Regions from separate parts of the Lacticaseibacillus boliensis genome, predicted to be linked through region 3. Evidence: predicted binding sites of a transcription regulator. Region 3 holds the regulator's gene; each other region holds the start of a gene.
The links. The regulator LexA, encoded in region 3, represses DNA repair genes until DNA is damaged. The targets are predictions, from matches to a motif close to CNAACANNTGTTNG.
Positions count from the first base shown of each region.

Region 1: the regulator LexA is predicted to act here: its motif matches at 2,037-2,050, upstream of recA (recombinase RecA).
Region 2: the regulator LexA is predicted to act here: its motif matches at 5,859-5,872, upstream of uvrB (excinuclease ABC subunit UvrB).

Region 1 covers NZ_BAAIHN010000017.1:37,055-47,450, reverse strand. Annotated here, with positions in the region: gene ACYVRB_RS08410 (HAD hydrolase family protein) at 1-748, opposite strand, end outside; gene ACYVRB_RS08405 (aldose epimerase family protein) at 876-1,865, opposite strand; gene recA (recombinase RecA) at 2,088-3,320, shown strand; gene ACYVRB_RS08395 (Cof-type HAD-IIB family hydrolase) at 3,681-4,481, shown strand; gene ACYVRB_RS08390 (3H domain-containing protein) at 4,544-5,053, opposite strand; gene ACYVRB_RS08385 (HAD-IC family P-type ATPase) at 5,144-7,840, opposite strand; gene kduI (5-dehydro-4-deoxy-D-glucuronate isomerase) at 8,014-8,859, opposite strand; gene ACYVRB_RS08375 (PTS galactitol transporter subunit IIC) at 9,317-10,396, shown strand, end outside.
Region 2 covers NZ_BAAIHN010000003.1:33,731-44,126, reverse strand. Annotated here, with positions in the region: gene rapZ (RNase adapter RapZ) at 1-53, opposite strand, end outside; gene ACYVRB_RS02210 (HdeD family acid-resistance protein) at 208-750, opposite strand; gene uvrA (excinuclease ABC subunit UvrA) at 898-3,759, opposite strand; gene uvrB (excinuclease ABC subunit UvrB) at 3,765-5,777, opposite strand; gene ACYVRB_RS02195 (YfbR-like 5'-deoxynucleotidase) at 5,893-6,525, opposite strand; gene ACYVRB_RS02190 (hypothetical protein) at 6,590-6,844, opposite strand; gene ACYVRB_RS02185 (phospho-sugar mutase) at 6,934-8,658, opposite strand; gene trxB (thioredoxin-disulfide reductase) at 8,858-9,805, opposite strand; gene ACYVRB_RS02175 (NAD(P)H-dependent glycerol-3-phosphate dehydrogenase) at 9,876-10,396, opposite strand, start outside.
Region 3 covers NZ_BAAIHN010000020.1:9,625-20,020, reverse strand. Annotated here, with positions in the region: gene ACYVRB_RS09095 (malolactic enzyme) at 1-60, opposite strand, end outside; gene ACYVRB_RS09090 (LysR family transcriptional regulator) at 27-896, shown strand; gene ACYVRB_RS09085 (class II fumarate hydratase) at 914-2,284, shown strand; gene ACYVRB_RS09080 (magnesium transporter CorA family protein) at 2,347-3,279, opposite strand; gene ACYVRB_RS09075 (hypothetical protein) at 3,401-4,369, shown strand; gene ACYVRB_RS09070 (flavin reductase family protein) at 4,498-5,118, shown strand; gene ACYVRB_RS09065 (AEC family transporter) at 5,163-6,110, shown strand; gene lexA (transcriptional repressor LexA) at 6,158-6,784, opposite strand; gene ACYVRB_RS09055 (hypothetical protein) at 6,961-7,158, opposite strand; gene ACYVRB_RS09050 (AI-2E family transporter) at 7,456-8,586, shown strand; gene ACYVRB_RS09045 (hypothetical protein) at 8,603-9,076, shown strand; gene ACYVRB_RS09040 (hypothetical protein) at 9,111-9,464, opposite strand; gene ACYVRB_RS09035 (alcohol dehydrogenase catalytic domain-containing protein) at 9,575-10,396, shown strand, end outside.

The sequences.
Region 1 (10,396 bases), on a different contig from region 3:
AATCCGCATCCGCGCGCACCGAAGGCTCCGCATTGCCCATGGCGATCTGCACCCCGGCAAAATCCGTCGCCCGCACCTCGTCGTCGTGACACCCAAAATACACGATGTCCCCAGCGTACAACCGATAGCGCGTCATGATATAATCGATCCCTCGCGTCGGTCTGGCGTCGCGACTGACGATGTCGAGCTGACAATCCCCCACCGAAACGGTGCGGATATCTCGGAGATGGAGTCGATGTAAGAAATCTGCCACCGCCTGGACGCCGGCTGGGGTGGGGGTGATCAGGCTGATCTTAAAGACCTCTTTGAGCTTGGTGCCAAACAGCTGTTGCATCGGTAAGACCTCAAGGCGCTTGCGCCCGAGCAACTTGTACCGCGACCCTGCGGCCTCGCGCACCGAATAGCCGTGTTCAGCATCGAAAACGCTGATCCCCAGCTCTGGAAAACTTGCCAACAGCGAACGGATCAAGGCCATCATCGCCAACGGTTGGAGCGGCCAGGCTCCCAACAAACTTTTCTTCCCCGTCCGTGGTGCGAAGATCAAAGCGCCGTGAAACGCGATCTGTGGCGCGTCGGTTTGCAGCCGCTTGAGGATCGGTCTGATCTCAAACGCCGCCCGACCGGTCACGATCGACAGCGGCACCCCAAGGTTGTTGAGCGACATCGCGGTGGTCGTGGTCAGATTTCCCAAATCGTTCAGCAAAGCGCCATCAAGCGCGGTAAAAATGTACTTGGCGATAACGCTCACCTCCCTTTGTTAGACAACGTTTACATTCTACCACTGTCGCCAGCCGCCCGCCCCATTCGTAGGCACAGCGTCGCAATTTTCCACAATAAAACCGCAACCCCGACGGCGTTACGGTTGCGGTCATTGCTCAATACCCGAATTGCCAACTGGTAGTCAGCGTATAAGGTTGCTCAGGAACCAGCGTAATGGCTGACCAGTCTTGGCCGCTCACAGGGGCGACTTGGGTTTCCAAAGTCACACCATCATGCGCGCCGATATTGTGCGCAATCCCGGTGTGGTCAAAATGATTGGCAGTGTAAACCACCACTGACGGCGCGCTGGTCGTCATCGTGACGCTGCGACCACTGGCGCCGATCAGCTTGGCCGCCTGTGCCTGCTTGATCAAAAACGGATGGTCAAATCCGGCCCCGCCTAAGACCTGTGGCATCACGTCCTTGAAACGTTGCCCTTGGCGGAAGTCAAACGGGGTGTCGGTGACGCTCGTCCAGCCATTAAGCGGCAGGTGGTCGCTCAACGGCGCATAGTAATCCGCCGCCAGCCGCAGCGTCGTGTCATCGATCGTCGTGTTGGGACCATCGACGGCAAAATAAACATGGTTGGTCGGATTGAACAGTGTCATCTCGTCAGTGGTGGCGTGCAGCTCGTAGGTCAGCCGGTCGTCATCATCGAGCGTATACGTCACGTGTACCAAGACGTTGCCAGGCAAGTTGTTGTGTCCTGCCGGATCGAGGAACACCATCTCGACACGATCATCGCCGGCCTCTTGGCGATAGCTCATTGTGAAGACTTGCATGTCCAACCCGTCTGCGCCGCCGTGGATCGCGTTTTCCCCTTCCCCTTTTGGCAGGGTCAGCGTTTGCTCGCCACGCTGCCACACATGGCCAGGCAGGCGGCCGACAAACCGGCCGACGGTGCCGCCTAAGAAGTTGCGTTCTTTGGCGTAGTCTGCCGCTTCGGGAAGCGATAAGATCACATCGGTCCCGTCTGGCACCAAGACCTTCTCCAAGGTCGCGCCATAGTTGAGCAGCACCACCTGCAGGCCGTTGCGGTTGGTCATCGTGATTTCATATAATGGTTCCCCGTGCAGGTGCCCGTAATTGTTCAAACTAACTGTCATGTTCTTCCTCCCCTTGCTGTTTCATGTGAAACAACGTACTCGCTCATTCACTATATAGCGGAAGCGCCAACACTGTCAAACGCTTACAAAGGGAATTCTTGGACAGGGTCGCACCGGGAGCTTAAACTATAGAAGTAATTCTGTCGTTCGGTTAAAAACACTTGCACCTTATGAACAAATGTTCGATAATGGTAATTGTAAACCAACCCAGGAGGGATATTAATGGCATCTAAGAATACGAATTCGCGCGAAAACGTCAAACAGATCACCGATGACGCGGCACGCCAAGAAGCACTAGATAAAGCACTTAAGAAGATCACCAAGGAGTTCGGTGATGGTGCGGTCATGCGCATGGGCGAGAAGTCTCTGACGAACGTTGAAGTCGTCTCCACCGGCATTTTGTCGTTGGATGCCGCACTTGGCGTCGGCGGTTTCCCACGTGGTCGCGTGGTCGAAATCTACGGTCCAGAATCTTCAGGTAAAACCACGATCGCCTTGCAAGCCGTTGCGTCAGTGCAAAAACAAGGCGGCATCGCCGCATACGTCGACGCTGAAAACGCGATGGATCCCACCTATGCTAGAGCGCTCGGGGTCGATATCGACAACTTGCTTTTGTCACAGCCCGATACCGGCGAGCAAGGCCTCGCGATCACAGACGCCTTGGTCAGTTCCGGTGCCGTGCAGATCGTCGTTGTCGATTCCGTCGCGGCCTTGACGCCAAAAGCCGAAATCGACGGCGAAATCGGCGATCAATTCGTCGGCTTGCAGGCGCGGATGATGAGTCAGGCGCTGCGGAAGCTGACCGCTCAGATCTTCAAATCCCAGACCATCGTGATTTTCATCAACCAGATCCGTGAAAAAGTCGGCGTGATGTTTGGTAACCCCGAAACCACGCCAGGTGGCCGGGCACTGAAGTTCTATGCCACCATTCGTCTGGAAGTCCGCGGCACCAAGCAGATCAAAGTCGCCGGTGAAGACGACCCGATTGGGAAGACCACGACCATCAAAGTCGTCAAAAACAAGGTTGCCCCACCGTTCAAGAAGATCGAAACGACCATGACTTATGGTCACGGGATCGAACCGGTCGACGATATGCTGAACCTTGCCGTTGCCCACGATGTCATCAAGAAATCCGGTTCGTGGTACAGCTACAACGACGAGCGTCTCGGCCAAGGTGCCCCTAATGCTGTCAACTACCTGCGGGAACATCAAGATATGCTCGACGAAATTACCACCAAGATGCGGGCGTTGTTGTTCGACAAGAAGCCAGATGCAGAAGCTGACGATAAGGCTGATGACAAAGCTGACAAGGCGAAGAAGACTGACACCAAGCCTGCTGCACCTAAGCCGCAACCAGAAGCTTCAAAACCGGAAACGTCGAAGCCTGACGATCAAGGCGACGATCCCAAGCCGGATACCAAAACCAACGGTGACGGCCCGATCCAGTTGCTGTAATCAATTTAAACCGGTCGGGGGTGTGACTTTTGTCACAGCCCCGACCGGTTTTTATTTGTCTTTAAGCCTTAGCAAAACCACCATATGCGCGTCACACTTTCGTCACATCTGCTGGGTAATATAAACAACATAGAAACGAGCTACCCCCTCATTTCTAGGCTGGATCAAAGATCCAACCACCCCACTTTTTCATTACTCGATGTTGTTAAGGCAACATCTGGTTATCACTCCTCCAAAGTGAAACCCCAACCCTTTTTTGCCGCCAACCCCATGGCGGCTTTTTTCGTGCCGGCGCCTGCTTTGCAACCGCTTGCCAACATGATAGACTGAAACGTATTGGAACCTGAAGGAGGATATTGGATGTTACCAAAGCTTATCGCCGTGGATATGGACGGCACATTCTTAGACGATCACAAGGATTACGATCGCCAGCGCTTTGCGCGCTTGATGCCGCAGCTGCAAGCACGCGGAATCTATTTTGTCGTCGCCAGCGGCAATCAGTACTACCAGTTGCGCAGCTTCTTCACGGATTACCCGAACGTCTGGTACCTCGCGGAAAACGGCGCGTATTGTGCCACCGCCACCGAGAAAAAGTTCAGTCACACCTTTACCCCGACAACCGCGCGCAAGGTGTTAGACAAGCTGTTGGCGATTCCTGAACTGAAGCTCACCATCTGCGCCGAGCAGTCCGCCTATATCCGCCAACGCGAAGGGGCGGCCTTTATCGCCGAGACCCAACACTATTACACCCGCCTGCAGCCGGTCGCTGACTTCGATCGGCTGCCAGACGATCCCATCTTAAAATTCGCCTCGAACTTCCCGCCAGAACTAACTGATACCATGGTGGCGCGGATCGCCGCGGATTGCAAAGGTCTGGCCGTACCGACCTCCAGCGGCCACGGTGATATCGACATCGTCCAACCCGGCGTGAACAAGGCCAGCGGCTTGCGTCAGTTGGGAGAAGTCCTTAATATCGAGTTGGCAGAAATGGCGGCGTTTGGTGACGGTGGCAACGACTTAGAAATGTTGCAAGAAGTGGGCTTAGGCGTCGCCATGGCCAACGCCCAACCCGAAGTCGCCGCGATTGCAGACGCCCGTGCCGGCGACAATAACCACGCCGGCGTGATCGCATTCATCGAAAATTTACTGAAACAAGCCTAACAAAAACACCGTCGTACCGCGATTCAAACAAATCGTGGTATGGCGGTGTTTGTTATCGTTAGCTATTCGAACAAGAACCCGGCGTCTCGCAACTTCGCCTTGATGGCCTTGAGTTGCTCCGGCTTGTCATAACCGATCGTGTGCAGATGCACGCCGCCGGTCAGTTCAGAAAGCATGTGGCCTTCGTGCTGCAACATTTTGGAATGAAACAGGTTGATCTCTGTTTCAGAAGTGATCGCAAGTTGGCCACGCAACTGACCGTACAGCGGATGGTCGACTTGCACATCGATGATCGACCCGCCGTTGTCGACGATGATCTGCATCTCTTTGAGCGCTTCTTCCGGCGTGTGCTTGCAGACGATGACCGCCGTTTTGGCCGCCTTGTTTTCAAACTGATAACCACGCGGCGTCGCGATCAGATCCGTCCCCTGGGCGCGCAACAATGCCACATCCCCAACGACCGTCTGGCGGCTGACGCCAAACCGTTTTGCAAAAGCTGACGCCGTGATCGGTTCTGGGGCATCTGCCAAGGCCATTTTAATTTGTGATTGCCGTTCAGCACTCGTTAACATAATTCTACCTCCGTTGCTGGCACCCATTTTAGGCACTATCTATCCATTAGCTTACGCTAAAAAGATACGCCTGACTAGTCCATTAACAAATTAATGAAAGCGCACCCGGCCAGCGCGGTGATGCAATCCCATCCGGATCAATTTGTCGATTTCGGTTACGATCAGCGTAATGAATCCAGCCGCGATCGCAATCCCCCATTCTCGCCAGCTCATCGCCGCGGTGACAAAGATCGACTGCATGAACGGCAGATAGGTCAGTCCTAGTTGCAGCAACATCATCAAACCGATGATCGCAAAAGCGCGCGGATTCGTGAAAAACTGTTTGGAAATCACCAGCGCGCTGGTGCGAATATTGAACAGGTAGAAGATCTTCCCCAAGATGATGATGTTGACCATCATCGTGCTGGCAACAGCAGGCGACGCTAGGCCGCCTCTTAACAGCCAGTCATGGGCGATCAGCCCGATCCCAGAGATCAACACGGAAACATAGATCAGCTGGAAGACGTCGTGCTTGTTCATCATGCCCGCGGTATTACTGCGTGGCGGCCGCATCATCAAGCCGTCTTCAGCAGGCTCAAAGATGAACGCCAGCTGGATCGTGATCGCAGATACCATGTTGATCCACAGCATCTGGCTGGCGTTCAGCGGCATGTCATCTTGCGTCAAAACGGTGAACGCGATGACGAGCCCTTCGGCAAAACTGGTCGGCAACAAGAACAAGATACTCTTCTTGATGTTGTCATAGATCCGGCGGCCTTGCGCGATCGCGCGCTCCATCGTCGTGAACTTATCATCGGTCAAGATCATGTCGGCGGCGTCTTTGGCGACGTCGGTCCCGGACTCACCCATGGCGACCCCAATATCCGCCTGCTTCAAGGCTGGCGCGTCATTGACCCCGTCACCGACCATTGCAGTGACGTTGCCGGCCGCTTGCAAGGCCTTGATGATCTCCAGCTTATCTGCCGGCGTGGTGCGGGCAAAAACGTCTGCCGACACCATCGTCTTTTGTCGTTGTGCTTCCGACATCGCGGTCAGATCGGCGCCGGTGACCACGTGCGGCTTTTCCGCCAAGCCCAAAGTCTTGGCGATGGCGCCGGCAGTTTCGGGATGATCGCCAGTAATCATTTTGACCTTAACGCCAGCCTTGCGCATCTCATGGATCGACGCGATGACTTCCGGCCGCGGCGGATCGATCAACGCCGCCACCCCTAAGAAGTCGATCCCGTCTGCGAGCAATTCATGGCTGATCTTGGTGACAGAAGCCGGGACAAGCTTGCACCCGACCGCGATCACCCGCTGGCCGCGCTTGGAAAAATCGCTGGTCAGCTGCAAATAACGGTCGGCATCAAAATCCGGATCGGCCGCCGTCGCCATCGGTAGCAACTTATCCGGTGAGCCCTTGATATACAGCTTGTGGGTGCCGTCGTTCATACGCACCAGCTTAGCCATGTAGCGATAGTCTGAATCAAATGGCAGCATGTCGAGCTCTTCGCAATCGGTCGGATCGGTCGCATACGCCTTGTAATACGCCGTCATGAACGCCCCGTCGGTCGGTTCGCCGTTGATCGTGTATTTACCGTCGATTTCTGCCAGCGTCGTGTCGTTGGCTTCATAACCAGCCCGTAACAACGCCGCCAAGTCGGCGTAATCGTCGGGCTTGATGACTTTTTTGGCCAACGCAAAATCACCACTCGGGGTATACCCGGTACCAGAAACCGTGTAGTTGGCTTCAGGCGTGACGACTTCCGTCAACGTCATTTCGTTTTGGGTCAGGGTCCCGGTTTTATCCGTTGCAATCACATCGACGGAACCCAAGACTTCAACAGAAGGCAGTGACTTCACGATGGTGTGCTCATGTTTCGACATGTCCTGCACGCCCATCGCCAAAATCACACTGGTCGTGGCCGGCAATCCTTCAGGCATCGACCCCACGATCATGGTAACGATCCCGAGTGCCAAGGTCCCGAGCGTGTAATGCCCGGAAAACAACCCATAAATAAACAAGATCACCGCAAACCCGAGGATTCCATAAGAGATCCCCTTGCCGATGCCATCGAGTTGTTTCATCATCGGTGACTGGCGGGTTTTGGCCCCGGCCACCGCCTGGGAAATTTTCCCCAGCTCGCTTTGTACCCCAGTAGCTACGACCAACCCGAGGCCGCTACCGCTGGCCACTGCCGTGGAGGCAAATGCCATGTTCGTCTGCTCGGCAAGTATCGTGTCTGCCGGTAGGGGCGCGGTTTGCTTCGCGATCGAGTTAGATTCTCCGGTCAACACGGCTTCTTGAACCATCAAGTTATCAACGTCGATCAATCGCAAGTCGGCCGGCACATTATCCCCAGCCTCAAGAAACACCACGTCGCCAACCACCAAGTCGGCGGCAGGCACATCGACCCGCTGTCCGTCACGATACACCGTCGCGTTGTGCGCCAACATGCCGCGGATCTTGTTCAGCGAATCCGCCGCGCTGGACTCTTGGTAGTAACCGATGATCGCGTTGATCACAATCACCAGGGCAATAATAATCGTATCAGTCACATGGCCCATCAAGATGGTCATGATCGCCGCGCCGATCAAAATGTAAATGATCAAGTTGTTGAATTGGCGCACGAATAAGACCCACTTCGGCGTTTGATGTGTCGGAATTGCGTTGGGGCCATCGGTTTCCAGCCGCTTAGCGGCAACCGTTGAATCTAGTCCTTGCTCCAAGTCAGGCGTATTGACCGCCTGCTGCACCTCTTCGACGCTCAAGTGAGTCATCGGCCTCTGCGATCCGGGATCTTCCATATATCATCATCCTTTTTTATAATTTAGTTTTTACTATAAGTTTAATATTAAGTGAATCTAATCGTTCAGGCAAGTAATTGCTTAGAAATTTCCCGGGTAATATTCTCTCCCTTGGTGCCTTCAGGTCACAAAAAAGCACCACGTCGCTGTCGGCGTGGTGCTTTTGCGTTGAATTACTTCAGGTCACTCATGGCGACGGCATCCATGTCATCGTAAGTTTGGTTTTCACCACACATTGCCCAGATGAAGGCGTAGTTGGTGGTGCCGACCCCACAGTGGATGGACCAAGATGGGTTAACGACCGCAGATTCGTTGGTCATAACCACATGCTTGGACTGGCTTGGCTCGCCCATGAAGTGGAAGACCCGAGTGTCTTTGGATGGGAATTCGATGTACAGGTAAGTTTCCATCCGACGGGCATGGGTATGCGCTGGCATGGTGTTCCAAGAAGAACCAGGAGCCAAGACGGTGTAGCCCATTTGCAGTTGGCAAGTATCCATCTGCGAAGCATCGATATACTTGTAGATGACCCGCTTGTTCATGTGCTCTTGATCACCAATTGGCTTCTTCAAAGCGTTGGCAAATGGCAGCTTCTTGTCTGGATAGGTCTTGTGGGCCGGCGTGGAAACCACATAGAACTTCGCCGGCTTCTCAGGATCTGCAGATTCGAAGGTCACGTGCTTGCGGCCCATGCCGATATAGTAACCATCATGAGCAACCATTTCTTGCTTATCGCCATCGATGGTGATGTAGCCAGTTTCACCGATGTTGATCACACCGAGTTCGCGGCGTTGCAGGAAATACTCAACCCCGAGTTGCTTGTCGAGCTTGATTTCGAGTGGTTCGGTGGTTGGGGTAACCCCACCAAAGATCATCCGATCGTTGTAAGTATAGGTCAACAAGATGTCACCAGGGTTGAACAGCTTCTCAACGAAGAATTGATCACGCATTTCTTCAGTAGAGTAATGCTCGATATCCTTGGGGCTATGCGAGTAGTTGGTCGTCATACTAAAAGTCATAACTTTGCCTCCAAATTTCCAATTTAGAAATCTTGTTTATATATCGTTAACACTCTTAATATAGGACCCAAGGCAAAAAAAATCAAGCGGTTACAGCTCACTAAACTGTTTTTCAACCAGCATGCCCGTCTTTACACCATTTTTTTCACGGCTCAAGATTCGGCTATCGCCACGAGTACGCCGCCTGCAAACTATCAAAGCCATTAGCCATTTTTTGAAAGTAATCGTCTTACTAAGGCCTTTCAGAAAGCGGTGCCAACAGCAGGGAATCGCTTTTAACATGACATCATAAGTTCTAACAGCACCGGTCTAGCGCGTTTTCATAATTAAAAATAACTTGCGGTTTGGATGTTGGCGGGCTATACTCACATCATCGTTTCTTAAGCGGATACATCATTTCTTACTGAGAAACAACGCAGATCCGCTGTGCATTTATTATAAGGGGGAAACCATCCACATGGGTGTCATCAATTACATCATGTCCTTAGGGGCAAGCGTCATGATGCCAATTATTTTCTTAGTCCTCGGGCTCTTGCTCGGGATGGGCATCGGTAAGAGTCTGAAGGCGGGATTGTCCGTCGGGGTCGGCTTTGTCGGCTTGAGCGTGATCACACAGTTGCTCACCGATAACATCGGCCCGGCTGTCACGTCCATGGTCAAAACATACGGCCTGCATCTGCACACGCTAGACATCGGCTGGCCGGCAGCTTCTGCTGTCGCCTTCGGTACCGAAGTCGGCGCGATCATTATCCCGCTAGGCCTGGTCGTCAACGTCATCATGTTGGCCACCAAAACCACCAAAACCGTCAACATCGACTTGTGGAACTACTGGCATTTTGCCTTCATCGGCTCGATCGTCTCGATTGCTACCAAGAGCTTTGCTTGGGGTGCCTTCGCCGCGATTTCCGTATACATCATCACGCTGGTCGGTGCAGACCGTTCCCAAAAAGCCGTCGAGAAATTCTACGGCAAAGACCTGTCTGGGATCTCGCTGCCACAAGCATTTTGTGTTACCTATATTCCGTTTGCGATCGGGATCAACTGGATCATCGACCGCATTCCAGGCCTGAACAAGATCGATCTGGATGCCGATAAGATGCAAAAACGCTTCGGGATCCTCGGCGATCCGATCTTCTTAGGCGTCATCGTCGGGATCTTGATCGGCGTCTTGGCCCGTTACAACGTCGCCAAAACCCTGCAGCTGGCGATCATCCTCGCCGCTGTCATGGTCTTGATTCCGCGTATCACCGCGCTGTTTATCGAAGGCCTTAAGCCGATCTCAGAGCGTTCCCAAGAACTGATCTCCAAGCGCTTCCCAGGCCGTTCCTTTAACATTGGGATGAGCCCGGCGCTGGTGATCGGCCATCCCGTGACGCTGGTTTGCTCGCTTCTGTTGATTCCAGTTATCTTGTTCTTATCTGTCGTGATCCCAGGTAACGAATTCTTGCCACTGGCTTCCCTGTCCGGCTTGATCTACATCTTCCCGTTGATCTTGCCTTACACCAAGGGTAACGTCGTGCGCTCCTTCATCGTTGGC
Region 2 (10,396 bases), on a different contig from region 3:
CCGGCGCCAGACATCCCGGTGATAATTACCAGTTTCAAGGGTTGATCAGCCATACTATCCCCTCCATACGCGTCTAAGACGCTGTGATAGGTACGCTGGCAATTATAACATGCCGGGCGTGTCAATGACACACCCGGCTTTCGTTATCACACCAGCAAATAAAAGACCCGCGCACCAACCATTGGTTCCGCAGGCCAAAGCAAAAGCTTAAATATTGCGCCGGGCAAACGCCGTGATAATCGCATTGACCCCCCAGATGAAGAAGAACATGGCCAACAGTGTCACGATCCCGACGGCGGAAATCACTGGTTGCATAATAAACAGCAAGCCAACGAAGATAGACAACACATCTAACACGATGTTGATAACGAACCACACCGTCCCGGCTCGACGAAGATGACCGGCGTTAAGTAAGTTGGCAATACTATCGATCAAGAACCAAGCAGCGAAGAAATATGCGATCGCCAACACCGCGGTTTCCAGATTGAACACGAACAAGACCCCGACCACGATGTCCAAGATCCCGGCCAATCCAGATACCCAAGCCAACCCGCCGGTCAGTTCGCGCAACTTGGAAAATGCCGCCAGAGTCGCGACCCCGCGGATGATCGCGATGATTGCAAAGATAAAGCTCAGCGTCATCATCGTCGCGCCTGGATTGCGCCACATCACGATCGCCCCGATCAAAAGCGCGACGCCGGTGATAAATTCGCCCCAATCAAAACCCATTCTCGTTCGTTGACTAAACATAATATCCCTACTTTCATTGAGTTCCCTTTCATTGTACACGAAACCCTCTCCAAAACGAACCTGTCCAAATCCGTCAACTAAAAAAAGCAGGCGTCCGCACCCCCTTAGACCGGGTTTACAGACACTTGCCGTTGGCAATACTTACATTCACTTGTTAGCTTTGGCCGCCATCCGCGCCTTATCGCGTTCCAAAATTGGCTTGAGATACTGACCGGTGTAGCTGTTAGGCACTTCTGCGATCTCTTCCGGCGTCCCGGTGGCGATGACAGTACCGCCACCGTCGCCACCTTCAGGGCCCAGATCGATCAGCCAATCAGCGGTTTTGATGACGTCGAGGTTGTGTTCGATCACCAAAACGGTGTTACCTTCGTCAACCAACCGTTGCAAAACTTCCAGTAAGCGGCCGATGTCGTCGACATGCAAACCGGTGGTAGGTTCATCAAGAATGTAGAAATTCTTCCCAGTCGATAGCTTCTGCAGCTCAGAGGCCAGCTTCATGCGCTGCGCTTCCCCGCCGGAAAGCGTGGTGGCGCTTTGGCCCATGGTGACATAGCCTAGGCCGACGTCGATGATTGTCTGCAACTTGCGGGCGATCTTCGGGATCGGGGCAAAGAACTTCACAGCTTCGTCAATCGTCATGTCTAAGACGTCAGAGATGCTCTTACCTTTGTAGGTGACTTCCAGGGTTTCAGAATTGTACCGTTTGCCGTGGCAGACTTCACATGGCACGTAGACATCAGGTAAGAAGTTCATCTCGATCTTGATGATGCCGTCACCTTTACAGTTTTCACAGCGGCCGCCTTTGACGTTGAAAGAAAAGCGTCCTTGGGTGTAGCCGCGGAGCTTGGCCTCGTTGGTTTGGGCAAACAGCGCGCGAATATCGTTGAACACCCCGGTGTAAGTCGCCGGGTTAGACCGCGGTGTGCGACCAATCGGGCTTTGGTCGATATCGACCAGCTTCTCGATGTTTTCCCAGCCTAACAGCTGCTTGAACTTACCCGGCTTGTTGGAGTTACGGTAAAGCTTTTGCGCCAGCGCCCGCTTGAGGATCGAGTTGACCAGCGTCGACTTGCCAGAACCGGACACGCCGGTGACGGCAATGAACTTGCCAAGAGGAAAATCAACATCGATCTGCTTGAGGTTGTGGTCTGCGGCGCCGGTGATCCGGATCGCCTTGCCGTTGCCTTCCCGGCGTGTGGTCGGGACCGGAATGAACTTCTTGCCGGCGAGGTACTGGCCGGTTAGCGACTTGCGCGAGCGCATGACCTGCTTGGGTGTACCTGCGGCCATGATGTACCCGCCGTTGTCCCCGGCCCCGGGGCCAACGTCGATCAAATAATCCGCTGCCAGCATCGTGTCTTCGTCATGTTCAACGACGATCAAGGTGTTGCCGAGATCGCGCATCTTCTTCAAGCTGCGGATCAAGCGATCGTTGTCGCGCTGATGCAACCCGATTGATGGTTCGTCTAGGATGTACAACACGCCACTGAGATTCGAGCCGATCTGCGTCGCCAGCCGGATCCGCTGAGCTTCACCGCCTGACAGCGTGCCGGCGCTACGACTAAGCGTCAGGTAATCCAGCCCGACGTTTTCCAAGAACGTCAAGCGGTCGTTGACTTCCTTAACGATCGGCTGGGCAATGATCTTTTCGCCTTCACTCAACTGAATACTTTGAAAGAATGGCAGGGCATCTTTGATTGCTAGGTTGCTAGCTTCTGCGATGTCTTTGCCTTGTACCTTGACCGCCAGCGCCTGGCGATTGAGCCGCTTGCCGTGGCAAACCGGGCAGGTCAATGCGGTCATGTACTGGCGCATTTGATCGGAACCGAAAGCGTAGTTGTTGGAATGATACCGGCGCTCGACGTTGTTCATCACACCTTCAAACGGCGCGTCGACATCGCGCACGCCAAAATCACTGTCTGCATGAAAATGGAACTCCTTGCCGCCGCTACCGTACAGAACGAGGTCTTGTTGCGCCTTGCTCAGGTCTTGCCACGGCTTGTCCCGCGGAATCTTGAACGCGTCACAGGCCTGACGCAACATCGATGGGTAGTAGTTGGCCGTCGCGGAACTCCACGGCGCCACCGCGCCTTGATCGATGGTTAGCGTCGGATCGGGAATCACCAGATCAACATCGACATCGAGCTTCATCCCCAGCCCGTCACATTCTTCGCAGGCCCCAAAAGGCGCGTTGAACGAAAATAGTCGCGGCTCCAGCACCCCGATCGTGAAGCCACAGATTGGGCAGGCAAAATGTTCCGAGAACACCAGCGGGTCGCCGCCGATGACATCCACGGTGGCATAGCCTTCGCTCAGCCGCAATGCGGCTTCAAACGAATCAAACAACCGGCTGCGGTTGTCCGCGTCATCTGGCTTGACCACGATCCGGTCGATCACGATATCGATGTCGTGGTTTTTGTTCTTGTCCATCTCAAAATCAGCGGAGGCATCCATTACCTCACCGTCGACACGCATGCGGACATAGCCTTCGCGCACGATCTTCTCTAAGACCTTCTTGTGTGCGCCTTTTTTGTGGCGGACGATCGGGCTGAGGATCTGGATGCGGGTACGCGGTTCAAGCTTTTGCACGCGGTTGACCATCTGCTCAACGCTTTGGCTGGTGATCGGGGTCCCGTCGTTGGGACAGATCGGATGACCGATCCGCGCCCACAACAGCCGCAGGTAATCGTTGATCTCGGTCACCGTGCCGACGGTCGAGCGCGGGTTTTTGCTGGTGGTTTTTTGATCGATGGAAATCGCCGGACTCAGCCCGTCGATGGAATCGACATCAGGCTTGTCCATCTGTCCGAGAAACTGGCGGGCATACGCGGACAGGCTTTCAACATAGCGCCGTTGGCCTTCCGCATACAACGTATCAAACGCCAGGCTGGACTTGCCAGAACCACTCAGGCCGGTCATGACGACCAGCTTGTTGCGCGGGATCGTCACATCGATATCCTTGAGGTTATGCGCACGCGCACCATGAATTACAATCTTATCATTTGCCAAAAAAATCACATCTCCGCTTTGAGTTCTAGAATCGTATCGCGCAAGGTCGCGGCCTGCTCGAAATCAAGCTTCTTGGCCGCCGCTTGCATCTGGCCTTCAAGGTTAGCCACCAGCTGCTGGCGCTCTTTTTTCGTCATGTCCGCCAAGTCAACCTCGGCGAAACTCTTATCTTTGTCGCTGGCCTTCACGTCGCTGGTATCGACGCTGGAAATCGCGTCGCGGATCGGCTTGATGATGGTCTTGGGCGTGATGCCGTGGTCTTTGTTGAACTGCTCTTGGATCGTGCGCCGCCGCTGGGTTTCGCTGATCGCCCCTTGCATCGAGTCGGTCATCTTATCCGCATACATGATGACCTTCCCATGGCTGTTACGCGACGCGCGACCGATGGTTTGGATCAGCGACCGTTCCGCGCGCAAGAAGCCTTCTTTATCTGCATCCAAGATCGCGATCAACGAAACCTCGGGGACGTCGATCCCTTCACGCAACAGGTTGATCCCGACTAGCACGTCGAACTTGCCCAAACGCAGGTCGCGGATGATCTGCGTCCGCTCCAGCGTCTTGATGTCGGAATGCAAATAACGCACATGGATCCCCATTTCTTTGAGATAGTCGGTCAAGTCCTCGGCCATCTTCTTGGTCAAGGTCGTGACAAAGACCCGCTCGTGTTTGTCGATGCGCTTGTTAATCTCAGACACCAGGTCATCGATTTGTCCCATGATTGGCCGCACTTCGATCACCGGATCGAGCAGGCCGGTCGGCCGAATGATCTGCTCGGCGACATCTTTTTTGGGCACACGATCCAGTTCGTAAGGTCCCGGCGTCGCCGAGACGTACAAGATACGATTGACGTGTTTCTCAAATTCTTGCAGCGTCAGCGGTCGGTTATCCAGCGCACTGGGCAGGCGGAAGCCATAGTCGATCAAGGTCTGTTTCCGCGCCCGGTCGCCGTTATACATCCCCCGCACCTGTGGCATTGTCACATGGCTTTCATCCACCATGATTGTGAAATCCTTCGGGAAAAAGTCTAACAGCGTGAATGGTGGCTCGCCTTGCTTACGGCCTTCCATGTGACGCGAATAGTTTTCAATCCCGTTGGTATAACCCATCTCTTTGAGCATTTCGATATCGTAGTTGGTGCGTTGCTCCAAGCGCTGAGCTTCCAGCAACTTGCCTTCATCGCGCAACTCCGCCAGCCGCTCGTCGAGTTCAGCGGCGATACGCCGGATCCCTTCTTCGAGCTGATCGTCTGAAGTCATGAAATGCGTCGCCGGGAAGATCGACACGTGTTGGCGGCTACCGACGACTTCACCGGTCAAGGCGTCGACTTCGGTAATCCGATCGATCTCGTCACCAAAAAATTCCACTCGGATCGCGTGATCGTCACGGCTGGCCGGGAAAATCTCAACCACATCGCCGCGCACGCGGAAGCGTCCGCGCTGGAAGTCAATGTCGTTGCGATCAAACTGGATATCGACCAGTTGCCGCAACAAGGTATTGCGGTCGATCTCCATCCCCACGCGCAGGCTTAAGACATGGTCGCGGTATTCTGTCGGTGACCCTAACCCGAAGATCGAAGATACCGACGCCACCACGATCACATCGTTGCGTTCCAAGAGTGCGCTGGTGGCCGAGTGCCGGAGCTTATCGATCTCGTCGTTGATTGCAGAATCTTTTTCGATATAGGTGTCAGAGCTTGGCACATAAGCTTCAGGTTGGTAGTAATCATAATAGGAGACGAAGTATTCCACCGCGTTGTGCGGGAAGAACTCCTTGAACTCACCGTATAGCTGGCCCGCCAGCGTCTTGTTGTGAGAAAGGATCAGCGTCGGCTTGTTGAGATTGGCGATCACGTTGGACATCGTGAAGGTTTTCCCGGTCCCGGTCGCGCCCAGCAAGATCTGTTCTTTTTCCCCGTTCAAGAAGCCTTGGGTCAACTTCTCGATGGCTTGCGGCTGATCGCCGGCCGGCTGATAAGGCGAAACCAGCTCAAACTTCTTCTCTGGCATACGTTCGATCATTCAACAATTCCCCCTATATGAACAGCAACAAAAAAGTCGGAACGCTAATTCCAACTTCAACACGTTTATATTCTAACACAGCGAACAAACATTCGCTAACCTTCGATTAGCAATTTTATTTGTGCATAATCGCCCGCGTTAGCTTCGTCAGCATGTCACGATCGGCGAACTCTTCGTTGAGCATATCGGGCAAAATCTCACGGATGAAATAATCCACGCTCGGGCGCTTGGCAAACGACATGATCACCGACAGGCTTTCCGTGTAGATGTTGACGTAGACCCGCTCGGGGTTGCCTTTTTCGATTTCACCAAAAGACTCATACAACAGATCAACCTTGTCAGCGATACTCAGGATCTGTCCTTCCAAGGTATCATCTTTGCCTTGCGACAGCCGGCGGCGATAGACGTCTTGATATTCTGGCGGGATCTCGTTTTGGATGAAGTTTTCCGTCATCGACTCTTCGACATCGGCCAACATCTCACGCAGCGCTGGGGTCGCGTATTTCACCGGCGTCTTGATGTCACCAATGAAGCGTTCGGTGTAATCGTGATTCAAGGCCTTCTCGTATAACGACTGCCAGTTGACCGTGTTGCCGGCGTGTTCTTCGATATCACCAAGCATCTGGGCGATCTCCGCCACCTTGAAACTATGCGCCGCCACACTATGTTCTGCATACTTGAAAAACCCCGGTGCGCGACGCAACGATTCCAAACTGTTGAGTCCCTGAATAAATTCATGCATGCCCATCACGCTCACCTCCACATTAAAATCCCACTCATGGTAGCATATCACCATGCGACTCACAAGACGCCTAGCGCTTGTCGTCTTGAGTGGCCTTCAGCGCGCGAGTCTGCTTGTAAATATCCCACGCCAGGATCACGATCAATAGCGCATCCAAGCCGACCTGAAGCAGTTGGTGGGCCTGCAGATTCTGCCATAACATGTCAGCCCACAACATGGCACACCCGACGAAGCCCCAGATGCGCGTCGTCGGTTTGGCCCAGATTCCTTTTTTGCCGCGATACAAAAGCATCCCTACCGTCAACAGCGCCACGATCATTAACATCTCGCTACCTCCACGTCTGAAGTTATTGCCGTCTTCTCTATTATAAAGAAAAACACACAGCCTGCCTAGGCAAGCTGTGTGTCAATTGCTTATTCAGTACGGAACGCCGTCAAAGCGGCTTCAAAAGCTTCGAGCTTCTTGTCCGCTTCCGCTGCAGAATCAGCGCTGGTGCCAACGTAGAACTTTACCTTCGGCTCCGTACCAGAAGGCCGAATCGCGATCCAAGTTCCATCGGCCAAGATGTACTTCAACACGTCTGATACTGGCATATCGATTTTTTCGACAGTACCGTCAGCCCGCTTAGCACTTTGCGCTTTGTAGTCTTCGACTTCGGTGATCGCCACACCGGCAAAGTCACTCGGCTGATGTTCACGGAACTTGCTCATCAACGCGGCCATTTCTGCAGGGCCTTGGACCCCTTCAAAATCGACACCGACAGTCTTCTCAGCAAAATAGCCATAGCGCGCATACAAAGCTTGGATGCCGTCATAAAGCGTCATGCCCTTGGACTTGTAGTATGCCGCAACTTCCGCCAACAAGACGGTGGATTGGATTGCATCCTTGTCGCGGACGAACGGCTTGATCAGATAACCGTAGCTTTCTTCGAAGCCAAACAAGAATTCGTGCTCGCCGGTTTCTTCATAGTGCTTGATCTGATCGCCAATGAACTTGAAACCCGTTTCGACGTTGATCATGTCCACGCCGTAATCCTTGGCGATCGCCGTCGCCAATTCGGTGGAAACGATCGACTTCACGACCGCCCCGTTGGCTGGCAGCGTGCCGGCTTGCTTACGAGCTTCCAAGATGTAATGCAACAACAGGCTGGCAATCTGATTGCCGGTCAGCAGTTGATACTCAGACCCTGTCCACACCGCGGTGCCCAGCCGGTCAGCATCAGGATCAGTCGCAATCAGCACGTCTGCGTGAGACTTTTTGCCCAGCTCGATCGCCATGTCAAATGCCTGCGGGAATTCAGGGTTCGGGAACGGCACCGTTGGGAACTCTGGATCAGCCACAGCCTGCTTAGCCACCAGCTGGAAGTGCTCGAAGCCAGCATTACGCAATGCCATCTGTGCCGGGATCCGACCAGTACCGTGTAGCGGCGTGTAGATCAAAGACATGTCGCGACCGGTAGACGCGATCAAATCTTTATTGATCGAAACCGTGGCCACAGCTGCATAATACGCTTCATCGACATCTTCACCGATCAAAGTCATCAACTTCTGATCGCGCAACTCGCGCGTCGTCAGCGTCTTGATAGTGAACAGATCATCGACACTACGCACGTATTCGGTAATGCGATCCGATTCTTCAGGTGGCATTTGGCCACCATCAGGACCATAAATCTTATACCCGTTGTATTGCTTCGGGTTATGGCTGGCGGTGATCATAATGCCGGCATAGGTGTGCAGATACCGCACAGCGAATGATAGCTCTGGGGTCGGCCGCAAGGAATCAAAAACAAAACTACGGATGCCATGTGCCCCTAAAACAGCCGCCGCTTCATGTGCAAACGTCTCGCTTTGATAGCGAGAGTCAAACGAAATTGCGACCCCGGCCGTTTTTTGCGCCGCGTCTAAGGTGTCCATAAACCGTGCCAAACCTTCAGTCGCTTGGCGCACTGTGTAGATGTTCATGCGGTTGATGCCGGCGCCGATCACCCCACGCATGCCCGCGGTACCGAATGCCATCGGCACTGCAAACGCCTCTTCTTGTGTCTCTTCATCAGAAGCCATTGCGTCGACTTCTTTCTTCAGAGAGGCATCCAAGTCGGTAGCGTCTGCCCACCGTTGGTAATTCTCGTGATAACCCATTACATTCAACTCCATTTCATCATTGTCATTTTCATAACCGGTTTCATTATACTATATCTAACGCAAAAAGGATTCTAAAAGGCTTAAAGATCCTTCAACGATTTTCAACAACCGCATTCAATCTCCTGCCGCTACAACTCAGTCGACTATGAGCAAAAGAAAAAGGCCACGACTGATTGTCGTGACCCATTTAGACTCATTATGCTTGCACGGTGAGATCTTCATCTTGCAAACTTTGGATATAATCGAACACAGACTGGCCAGCCTGGCCGCCGTCACCGACAGCAGTTGTGATCTGACGCAACGTCTTGGCACGGACATCTCCGATGGCGAAGATGCCAGGCACCTTGGTCGCCATGTTTTCGTCGGTTGGGATCCAGCCGGCGTCATCGAGGATCCCGACGTCTTGGAAGCCGTCGGTCAGCGGCATGATGCCAACATAGATGAAGACCCCTGAAGCCGGGATCACATGGCTTTCGCCAGTGACCTTGTCGGTGTAACGCACACCAGTGACCTTCATGTCATCCCCCAAGATTTCTTCGGTGTTGGCATTCCAGACAAAGTTAATCTTTTCGTTGGCAAATGCGCGCTTTTGCAAGATCTGTTGGGCGCGCAACGTGTCGCGCCGGTGCACAATCGTTACCTTGCTGGCGAGCTGGGCGAGATAGGCGCCTTCTTCGATCGCAGAATCACCGCCGCCGATCACGACGACTTCCTTGTTCTTGAAAAACGCGCCATCGCAGACGGCACAGTAAGACACCCCGCGGCCACCATAGTTTTCCTCGCCGGGAACGCCAAGCTTACGATGTTCTGCCCCGGTGGCAATGATGACCGCCTTGGCTTCATAAGTGCCTTCGTCGGTTTCGACGATCCGCTTATTACCTTCCACCTTCAACGCTGTGACGTTGCCATAAGCGTATTCAGCCCCAAACTGGGTGGCTCCATCATACATCTGTTGGCCTAAATCAGGACCCATGATGGATTTGAAACCAGGATAGTTCTCGATCGCAGCGGTATTATTCATCTGGCCGCCGTAAATTCCTCGATCCAGCATCAACACGCTGAGGTTCGAGCGCGACGCGTATAACGCCGCCGTCATGCCGCCAGGTCCGGCACCGATCACAATGACATCGTAAGTTTTCGTCATCTCACATATCCCTCCACTTATCTTTCGTAAGTCTTATTATAGTGCACACAATTGAATTTAGCAACCCCGCCTAGCCTTGTTGGAGGTGAAAATCAAACTCCGGCTTACCAGCACGCTTCATCAGCTCACCAATGACCGCTTTGATCGGGGCATCTTCATACAGCACCTGATAGATGGCACTAGAAATCGGCATCTCGACATCAAGTTCTTGCGCCAGTTCATGAACGACCTTGGCCGTCGAATACCCTTCGACGACCATCCCCATGTTGTCTAACACCTCTTGAACACTTTGGCCTTGACCCAAGCCGTTGCCGGCCCGCCAGTTACGTGAATGCACACTGGTACAGGTCACGATCAAATCCCCGACACCAGACAAGCCGATGAAGGTCATCGGATCAGCCCCCAGACGCACGCCTAAGCGTGTGATTTCGGCCAACCCGCGCGTCATCAATGCCGCTTTGGTGTTATCGCCGTAACCCAAACCGTGCAGCGCGCCGGCGCCGATGGCGATAACGTTTTTCAACGCTGCGCCCAGTTCGACGCCAGTCACGTCTTGGTTGGTATACAACCGGAAGTAATCGTTCATGAACA
Region 3 (10,396 bases):
CTGCTTATATGACAAGGAGGCGGCGCATGAACACGCGTGATTTGGAATACTTTGTGGCATTGGTCGAACAAAAAAACTTCTCGCAAGTCGCCACGCATTTTGGCGTGACGCAACCGACGATCACCATCGCCTTGAAGCGGCTGGAAAAACACTTTGCGATCCAACTCATCGATCGCGACCAAAGCCACGGCCATCTCGCCGTGACGCCGGCAGGCCAGCAACTTTATGACCGGGCCCGCGCCATCAACACGCAACTGCACCTGGCGGAAAAAGAGCTCCAAGCCGCGCGCCAACCCAAGATCCGCTTCGGCCTGCCACCGATCAACGGTAGCTTTTATTTTCCCACGCTGGCGCCAAAGCTTGTCGCCGCCGGCTTGATGCCGAGGCTAGAGACGATCGAGGCCGGCAGCCAAAGCCTGCTCCAGTCGCTGCGAGCCGGCGATCTCGACATTGCCTTGCTCGGGTCTGACGGACCGCTGATCGCACCTGAGCTCAACGTTCAGCCACTGACGGATTCGCCTTTTACCATTGTTGTCCCCAAGTCTCATCCCCTCGCCAACCAGTCAACATTGACCTTCGATCAAGTCGCCACGGCCCCGTTCGTGAGTTTGTCTGCAGGCTTCGTCCATGCCCAGGCCTTCGCTTGGTTCAGCCGCTCCACCGGGGTGACGCCACAGATTGTTTATCGCACGACCAACGTCACCCTGCTCAAACAGCTGATTCAAACCGGCGTTGGCATCGCGCTATTGACGGCGATGGCGGTTTTGCCGCAAGATGGGTTAGTGGCGTTGCCGCTTCGCGCCACCGGTCAACCACGGTTTTGCATTTCCGTCGTCACTCGTCGCGGCCAGCGCCAGACGCCGGCAATGACCCAGCTCTTACAAATCATTCACTAACTCTCTGGAGGCTTTTGATGCGCATTGAAAATGATTCTATCGGTCCCGTCGAGATTCCCGACAACGTCTGGTGGGGCCCTCAAACCGAACGCTCCCGTCACAATTTTGCCACCGGTCCGCAGATGCCTGTGGCCGTCATCAAAGCGCTGATCACGATCAAATCTGCCGCGGCCAAGGTCAACGGCCAAGCCAACACGATCGATCAGCCTGTCGCTGACGCGATCGTCGCGGCCGCCCAAGAACTGCTTGGCCTCGACGACGCGTCATTGATGACCCATTTTCCCTTGCGCGTCTATCAAACTGGTTCCGGGACCCAGACCAACATGAACGTCAACGAGGTGTTGGCCCATCTGGCCAGCCACAACAGCGGTTTGACCGTGCTGGCCAACGACCACGTCAACTGCGGGCAAAGCTCCAACGACACCTTTCCGACAGCGATGCACATGGCGGCCTTTGACGCGATCACGGCAGTCATCCACACCATGGAAGGATTGCTGGACAGCCTGGAAGCCAAGCAGGTCGCCTATTGGTCGACCGTCAAGCTCGGTCGGACCCACCTGCAAGACGCCACGCCGCTGACTTTTGGCCAAGAAGTCTCTGGCTGGGTCGCAACCTTGCAACAAGACATCACCACTTTGCGGCAACTTCAGCCACAACTCGCCCAGTTGCCTCTAGGTGGCACCGCCGTCGGCACAGGCTTGAACACCACCCCTGAAGCCACCCACGCGATGATTACCACCATCGCTGCGCTCACCAAGCAGCCTTTCGTCGAGATGCCCAACAAATTTCACGGGCTGGCCGCACACTCTGAGCTCACTGTCGTCCACGGCGCCTTGAAGACCCTGGCGGCCGATCTGCTCAAGATCGCCAACGACATCCGCTTCTTGGCAAGCGGTCCGCGCGGCGGCTATGGCGAGTTGACCATCCCCGCCAACGAGCCTGGCAGCTCGATCATGCCAGGCAAGGTCAACCCGACGCAAGCCGAGGCACTCACGATGATTGCCACGCGCGTTTTAGGCAATGACGTCACGATCGGCGTCGCAGATTCTCAAGGCAACTTCGAGATGAACGTCTATAAGCCGGTCATCATCGCCGCGTTCTTGGAATCGACCAGCCTCTTGATCGGCGGCGTCGACCAGTTCAACCGCTTGTTGGTTCAAGGCCTGCAGGCTAACGAAGTCCGCATGCGCCAGCTCGTCGACCAATCCCTCATGCTGGTGACGGCTTTGTCGCCACACATCGGCTATGAAGCCAGCGCCAAGATCGCCCAAACCGCCCAGCAAAATGGCAGCACCTTAAAAGCCGCCGCTTTGGCGTCAGGCAAGGTCACCGCTGCACAATACGCCGCCTGGGTCGATCCGCTTAAATTGACCAATAGCCAAAAATAACGCGAACGGCTCGCAACCATCGTCCAATAAATGGGCAGTGGCTGCGAGCCGTTGGCATTCATTCAAAAATAGTCTTTACGTTTGAGCAGCCAAGCGCACACGCCACACAAGATCCACATCAACGCCAGCAAAATGACAAAGCCGGCCTTGCCGGAACGCAGCGGCAACCAGGTGTTCATCCCCCAGATGCCCGACACGATCGCCGGGATCGTCATGATGATCGACACACTGGTCAAGACCTTCATGATGAGATTCAAGTTATTGCCCACGATTGCCGACACCGCGGTGTTGTACTGGTCGAGCAACTCCCGGGCACAATTGGCCACGGTCAAGACCTGGCCGCACTCGACGTTGACGGCATGCAAGCGGTAGAGATGCTCGTCGGTGGTGAAATAACGGGCGGAGGCCACCAGCTTATGAACGACTTCTTGCGTCTGCGTTAAAGCAGAATCAAAATACACCAGACTGCGCTCTAAGGCGATGATCTCATACAAGATCGTGTTACGACTCGCCGAAGCCAGTCGCCCTTCCATCGCGCGCGTCTGCGCATCCATAGCGTCGACATCAGCCACGAAGGCATCCAGAATCGCTTGCATCAGTGCCAACGCCAAGTCTTCGGCGTCTGCCACCGGTGTGGGCTGGGTCACAAAATCGTCGATCACCTCAAGTGGCGCCTGGGTCACACTGATCAGCTGCTTGCCGCTTAAGATCAGCGCCACCGGCCGCGTCTCAAACACGCGATCGCCTTGCGCATTGCTGGTTTCGACAGGGACGCGCATCACCACCAGTCCGGGATGCTTGGCGTTTTGATGGACCCCGACCGTCCGCGGGTCTTCGTGCGGATCAAGGCCGGCTGAAAGATAATCAAAAGGTAGCCGGTATGCCGAATCAAGGGCAGTCAGCTCCGCTTGCGTCGGTTCGGTCACCCGCAACCAGACTGCCGGGGTTGTTGTCGGGCGTAATTGATTATCTTGAATCATGTAGTGTTGTTGCATCACGTTCACCTCGCCAACATCTTACCATGTTTGCATCAATTAAAAATAATTAAGAATATCGGTTTGTCACCCGAATTCGCGGTACAATGGACGGTATCTAATCTACTGGAGGAGGACAACTATGCGACGACGCAGACGACGCAGACGGCACACAGGTCTGTGGATATTGGTATGGAGTTTAGTCGCCATCGCGGCGGTGACGTTATTTTTGATCTATCGCGGGGCCAAGGTCTCGGGGCCAGATGCCGAAGACTCCGCATCGAGTCATATCATCGACACCACCCCAACTGCCACTCATGCCCAAGCCGGCACCTACACAGCTAGTGGTGCTGCCAACGATCCTGATGGCGAAGCGCTCAGCGTCCGGGTCTATCTCCGGATCCAAGACAACGGCCATTTTCGCCGCGAGCAACAGATCAAAGGCGACTCTGTCCGCACGATCATCGACACTGGCACTTATACCGGCACCACCAAATCGCTCAAGCTCGATAGTACCAGCGCCGTGATTTTCACCTACCACAGCGCTAAGGCCATGAGGGCGCAAACCCCGGCCACGACTTCACGCTACGGTGGCAGCCACGCGAGTTATCCGACTTATCTCACCACCGTGTTGAACAACCGCGTCACCTTGAAAAAAGGCCTCGCGCAAACGTATCATTACGTGCACAAATCACTGACGCTAAGCACCAGCATTCACGCCGTGCCGACCATTGACGCCGCCCTCTCGGCCCAAGGCGGCAGCACTGACACCAGTAGCGATAGCACGAGCAGTCAAGCCAGCAGCCAATCTAGCCAAACAAACGAAACGCCGGCAAGCACGCACAGTGAAAGCCACACTAAACGAGACAGTGCTTCGCAATCCAGCGCCACCAGCAGTAGCGATTCAAGCAGTTCAAGTAGTAGCGATTCGAGCAGTGATAACCTGACCGTTGAATCTGCACAGGCGATCGTTGAACAACAATATCCAAGTAGCGACAATACCATCACCGCGATAGGGCAAAGCGGCGACAACTTCACATTCGTCGTGATCAACAAAGACACCCGTGACAATCAATATGTCACCGTCAACGCTGACGGTGAGCTTCAATAACCGTCAGCGACCGATAACGCCGGTACAGGGCAATCCGAACTGGGTTGGCTTGTACCGGTTTTTCTCATTGTTTTCACCATCTCTATTAATCAATCTGCAAATGCGCTACACTCAATATGGAGGTTAAGATGTACGATATCGATGCAGCAACCCTCAGCGAAGCGGACCGCTACAAGCTTTTGTCCGCCACGATCGTCCCTCGCCCGGTGGCTTGGGTAACCACCCAAAACCCAGCAGGGGGCATCAACCTTGCGCCGTTTTCATTCTTCAGCGGAGTTGGCGGCGGCCTGTTGTCGCTTGCCATCGGCCGGCTTGGGGACGCGCTGAAAGACACCCCTGCGAACTTACTGCGCACGCATGAAGCTGTGGTGCATCTCGTCTCACAATCAGAGGCTGGCGCGATGAACCAAAGTGCCGCCGGACTCGATCCAACGATCAGCGAAGCTGACTTGTTGCATCTGCCCCTGATCGCCAGCGATAAGTTGACGACCCCGGGCTTGGCCGACAGTCGCGCCCGCCTTGAATGCCGGCTTCAGCAACACATCCCGATCACCGCGCCAACCGGTGGCCGCTACGACATGCTGATCCTAGAAGTCGTTGCGTTTCATTATGCCCAAACCGTCTTATCTCCTGATTCACTACACATCGATTTTGACCAGCTCGACCCACTGGCGCGCTTAAGCGGCAATCATTATGCCGGCTTGGGCACAACCTTCACGCTACAACGCCCGCAAGACCCGCGACGCTGATTATTTTAACGCCGCGTCATTTTGATTTGATAAGGAGTCCCAACTTGACTGCATTTATTTCCAGTGTTTTCGGGGTGCTTGAGATCTTGATCTTGATCGCCATCGGCTACATTCTCACTGCTATCGGCTGGTTCAACGATCGCTCCAGCCGCATCATTGCCAAAACTGTCACCCAAGTCGCCTTACCGGCCTACATGATTGTCACGATTACCAGCGACTTTTCCGCCAAACAACTCGCCACGATCCTGCCAGACCTGCGCTTTCCGGTGATGTCGATGGCGATCCTTTTTGGCCTGTCGTTTGGCGTCTGCCGCGCACTGGCGGTACCAAAAGGCCGCCGCGGCTTGTTCAAATCGATGTTTTTCAACTCCAACACCGTCTTCATCGGGTTGCCGGTGAACATGGCGCTTTTCGGACCGAAAAGTCTGCCTTACGTGCTGGTTTATTACATGGCCAACACCACGATTTTTTGGACGATCGGCGTCTACCTCATTCAAGCCGATGGCCCGCAACCCGCTCGCTTTGATTTGAAAAAGGTGATCGGCAAGGTCTTCTCCCCGCCGTTACTTGGGTTTATTGTCGGCGTCATCTTGGTGTTGATCCGCGTCAAATTGCCTGATTTCTTGATGAGCGATCTGACCTATGTCGGTGACCTCACGATCCCGGGCTCGATGTTTTTCATCGGGATCTGCATGTATCAAGCCGGACTGCGCAACATTCGCTTTAACCGCGAGCTCCTCGGGGTTTTTGCCGGGCGCTTCGTGTTCGCCCCGATCATCATGTTCCTGCTTGTTTTTGCCGCGCCGGTACCGACGCTGATGAAGCAGGTCTTCTTGTTGCAATCCGCGATGCCGGTGATGACCAACGCCCCAGTCGTCGCCAAGCTCTATGGCGCAGACGCCTCCAACGCGTCGATCACCGTCAGTGCAACAACGCTGTTTTCCATGGTCGTGATTCCGATCGTGATGCTCGCCGTGCGCACCTTACACTGACTAAATCAAAAAATCCCGACTCTTCTATTGAGAAGTCGGGATTTTTTCTATACGAGCGCTGGCCGGTAAAGGCTGACCACAACACCTAAGATGGTGACGGTATCGAAATACATATCGTCCATGTCATCATTTTCGGGATGCAACCGCACCCGGCCGTCTTCTTTGTAAAAACGCTTGACGGTTGCTTCGCTGTCTTGCGTCATCGCCACAACCACTTGGCCATTTTCAGCGGTCTGTTGTTTTTTGACGATGATCTGATCCCCATCAAGGATCCCCATCTTGATCATCGAGTTGCCAGAAACCCGGAGCATGAACAGCTCGTCGGCTTCATAGCCGAGATTATCCGGAAGCGGAAAGTAATCATCGATGTTTTGAATCGCGGTGATCGGCACCCCTGCGGCAACGGTGCCGACGATCGGGATCCCGCCGTTGGTCACGCCGATGTAATCGCGTCCTGCCTGTGTCAACATCAATGTCCGCGGCTTGGTCGGATCTTTGGCGATCAACCCTTGCGCTTCCAACCGTGTCAGGTGTGCGGCGACCGTGCTGGAGCTAGACAGGCCGACCGCCTTCCCGATTTCTCGCACCGTTGGCGGAAAACCGCGGTCTTCAATTGAATGATGAATAGTTTTGAGAATCTCTTCCCAACGTTTCTCAGTCTTGCGGGTAGGCATGGGCCCACTCCTTTCTATCACCTGCACGGCAAGCCGTGACGAGTCTGTGTCTCGCAGTATCGCACCTGCGTTTGTATACCCATAGCGTACCAGAACGAACAGGCGTTTGCAAGCAATTGTTCGCACAAAAATAACCTTCCAAATAAATTTGGAAGGCCCTGTTGTCGCTGAAAGGATTACATCCGGTGAGTCACCGGGATGTGTTTAAGTTGGCGACGATCGCACTTGTTACGCGTCATTTCGTAGAAAACGCCGAAGTGCACATCGACGGCTAACAGTAAAATCGCGGCGGTCGCCATGTGGGTAAACATGAGAACAGCGGTTAAAACGACCAACGCGCGTAAACTCCACTTCATAATTGTAACTGATGTCATTGATGACACTCCCTTCCACCTGTCTGGCTTACTATGTTACTTAGTATACAGCATTCAGGCGGAATGTAAAGGAGAATTATACATTAATTTTACATTAAGTGCCCGTTTCAAGGCATTTATTCTAAATGTATCGTCTTGTAACGATTTGAATTTACATTATGTAAAAAAACGATACATATTATTTTAGGATGACATCTCCAAATGTAAACGGTTACTTTTATAATAGCTCTCAGTGGCATCTTCTGCGATAGTTCGGTATGATGAATAATGTAACCACTTGCCACACGAAGGAGGCCGTTGATGGAAAAGAGATCCTGGTTTTACCGCCGCTTCTTAAATAACAAATTCACCGCCGCCTGCCTGAATGTGGTGTTGGTGCTGTTGGCGATCTGGATCTTTACCCAGATCTCATGGGTCTTTGCACCCGTGGGCACTTTCTTCAAAATCGTCGCCCCACCGTTTATCTTTGCAGGCATCTTATTTTACTTGTTGAATCCCTTGGTCAATTGGCTGACGCGTCGTGGGATGCGACGCACGCTTGCCGTTGCCTTGATCTTGTTGGCGGTGCTGACATTATTGGCGCTTGCCGTCATCAAGCTGGTGCCCACCATCGAGCGCCAGTTCAGCAACATCGTGCAGTCGTATCCGACCTACTGGCGTGATTTCACCCGCTGGTTAACAGATCTCAACGCGCACCAGGACTTGATCTCACAACAAGATCTCAACAACCTCGCCACCGAGTTCATGGACAGCCTCAACTTGAAACGAGGCAGCTGGTTGAGCGGCACTGTCGCCCAGCTTCAAAATTTTGTTGGCATCGTCGGCAACGTCTTGGTCACCATTTCCACCGCCCCGATCATTTTGTTCTTCATGCTCAAAGACGGTAGCAAGTTCGCCCCGAAGATGGTCGTGCTGTTTCCGACCAAACTACGCGCCAGCATCATGCAGATGCTGCAAGAGATGAACGCCAAGGTCGGTTCCTACGTCCAGGGCCAACTCACCGTCGCGCTGGCGGTGGCGATCATCTTCATGACCGGCTTTTCGATCATCGGCCTGCGCTTTGGGTTGATCCTTGGCTTGATCGCCGGTCCGTTGAACCTGATCCCGTATTTTGGTTCTGCATTGGCGATGATCCCGGCCTTGATCGTCGGCGCGGTCACAAGTCCGAAAATGCTGATTGCCGTCATCATCACCTTCTTTATTGAATGGCTGATCGAAACGCAACTGATCTCACCGCTTGTAATGGGCTCCAAACTTGAGATGCATCCCATCACGATCGTGGTCGTCTTGTTGACCGCCGGCAATCTGTTTGGACTGGCCGGGGTGATCCTCGGGATCCCGGGGTTTGCCGTGTTAAAAATTGTCATCACCCGCTTGTTTAGCTGGTATCAACAAGTGTCCGGGCTTTATCACGAAGCCGACAACTGAAAGGAACGATATCATCATGTTTGAACTCTTCTTAATGATCATTGACGCCGGACTACTCGTCGCCGGGATCTATTTTCTCTACTGGCACCGCCAAATCGACGTCCGGGCCAATTACTCCGGCTTCCAGCTATTCTTCGCCGCCGTTTTGGCCATGTGGTTCGTCACCGCTGGCATCAACAATCTCCCTTACATCGTGATGATCGCTGCCTTCATCACTTTAGTCATCTTGGCCGGCAACAGCGGGCTGACGCCAACGCGGGTGATCGCCTCTGGCGTTTTCTCGCGGGTGATTCCGTATACCAAGCTGACCGCGATCACACTGACGCCGTTAAGCTTGCCTGACGGACGGGAACTTGTGGTGGCTATTTTCAACATCACCTCACGTCGCTTCGTCCGCCTGACCTTCCGCGCAGACCTCAACTCGATCATCACCACGTTGCGGCCGCGCCTGCCAGAAGGGGTCAAGATCGCCGTGCAACACGTCCAATAATTTTGCAAACAAAAAGCCGCCGGTTGGCGGCTTTTTACATATGCCGGAATGAAAAAAGAAACGCGAGCACAAAGACGATGGCGACGGCGCCAAAGGTGAAGAGCCAATCAAACGTCAACCCGAGCATGAACAGATAAATAAGAAGCATCATGCAACCACCGACGATAATATCGACCCAGAAGCGGCCTTTGCGGGTTTGGCAAGAATCATCTAATCCCACCAACAGCCATACGCCAACGGCTAAACCGACGCCAAGGCTGATCGTTGACACTTTAGCCAACCAGTCCTGCGGATTTGTCGCAAACCAGCCGATCCAGCTGAAAACGACCGCGGCAAGCACCAAGATGATCAATAAGCCGTAAGCATGGCTTTTTTTCACGTGCGTCATGTGGGACCTCTTTTCACGAGTATTGTGCACCTAGTTTACCAGACAGGCGGGTTGAATTACACTAGGTAAAGAAAACTTAATAATCCGCTTACCAACAAAGGAGCCTCTATATGCCAACTAATCTTGCTTTTGCCGCTTACGAAGGCCTGCCCATCTCCGACCCCAACTGCTTCACTCAAGTCGAGTTGCCGATGCCCACGCCTGCGGCCAATGAAATCGTCGTCGCCATCCAAGCGCTGTCGTTGAATCCGATCGACACCAAACTTCGCGCGAGCCTGCCAAAGCAAACCGATCCGAAGATCTTCGGGTATGATGCCGTCGGGCGCGTCGAAGCGCTGGGAAGCGCGGTGACCGAATTTTTCGTCGGACAACGTGTCTTATACGCCGGTACCACTAAAAAAGCCGGTAGCTATCAACATTACCAAGCCGTGCCGGCTAATCTGGTCGCTTCAGCCCCTGCCGCTGCCCCGGCTGAAGAGCTGGCGGCCTTGCCCCTTGTTGGCCTGACCGCTTGGGAAGTCTTGTTTGAAAAAATGGGCTTCATCCCCCACGCCGACGCCAACGCCGGCAAGACAATCCTCGTTATCAACGGTGCCGGCGGCGTGGGCTCGATGCTCACCCAGCTGGCTCACTGGGCGGGATTGACGGTTATCGCCACGGCCAGCAAAGACCACTTCGACTGGCTCAAACAGCATGGCACAGATGTTCCGCTGGACTACCACGACGACTGGCAGCAACAGATCCCACGGCTAGTCGACGGCATCGCCATTTTGTACGCACCGGAACCTTATCTGGCCGCGGCCACACAACTGATCGCGCCGCTGGGGCATGTCGTCACCATCGTCACCCCAACGCAGCCGTTGGATCTAGCCGCATTGAAGCCAAAAAGTGCCAGCTTCGATCAAGAATACATGTTCACCAAATCCGACTAC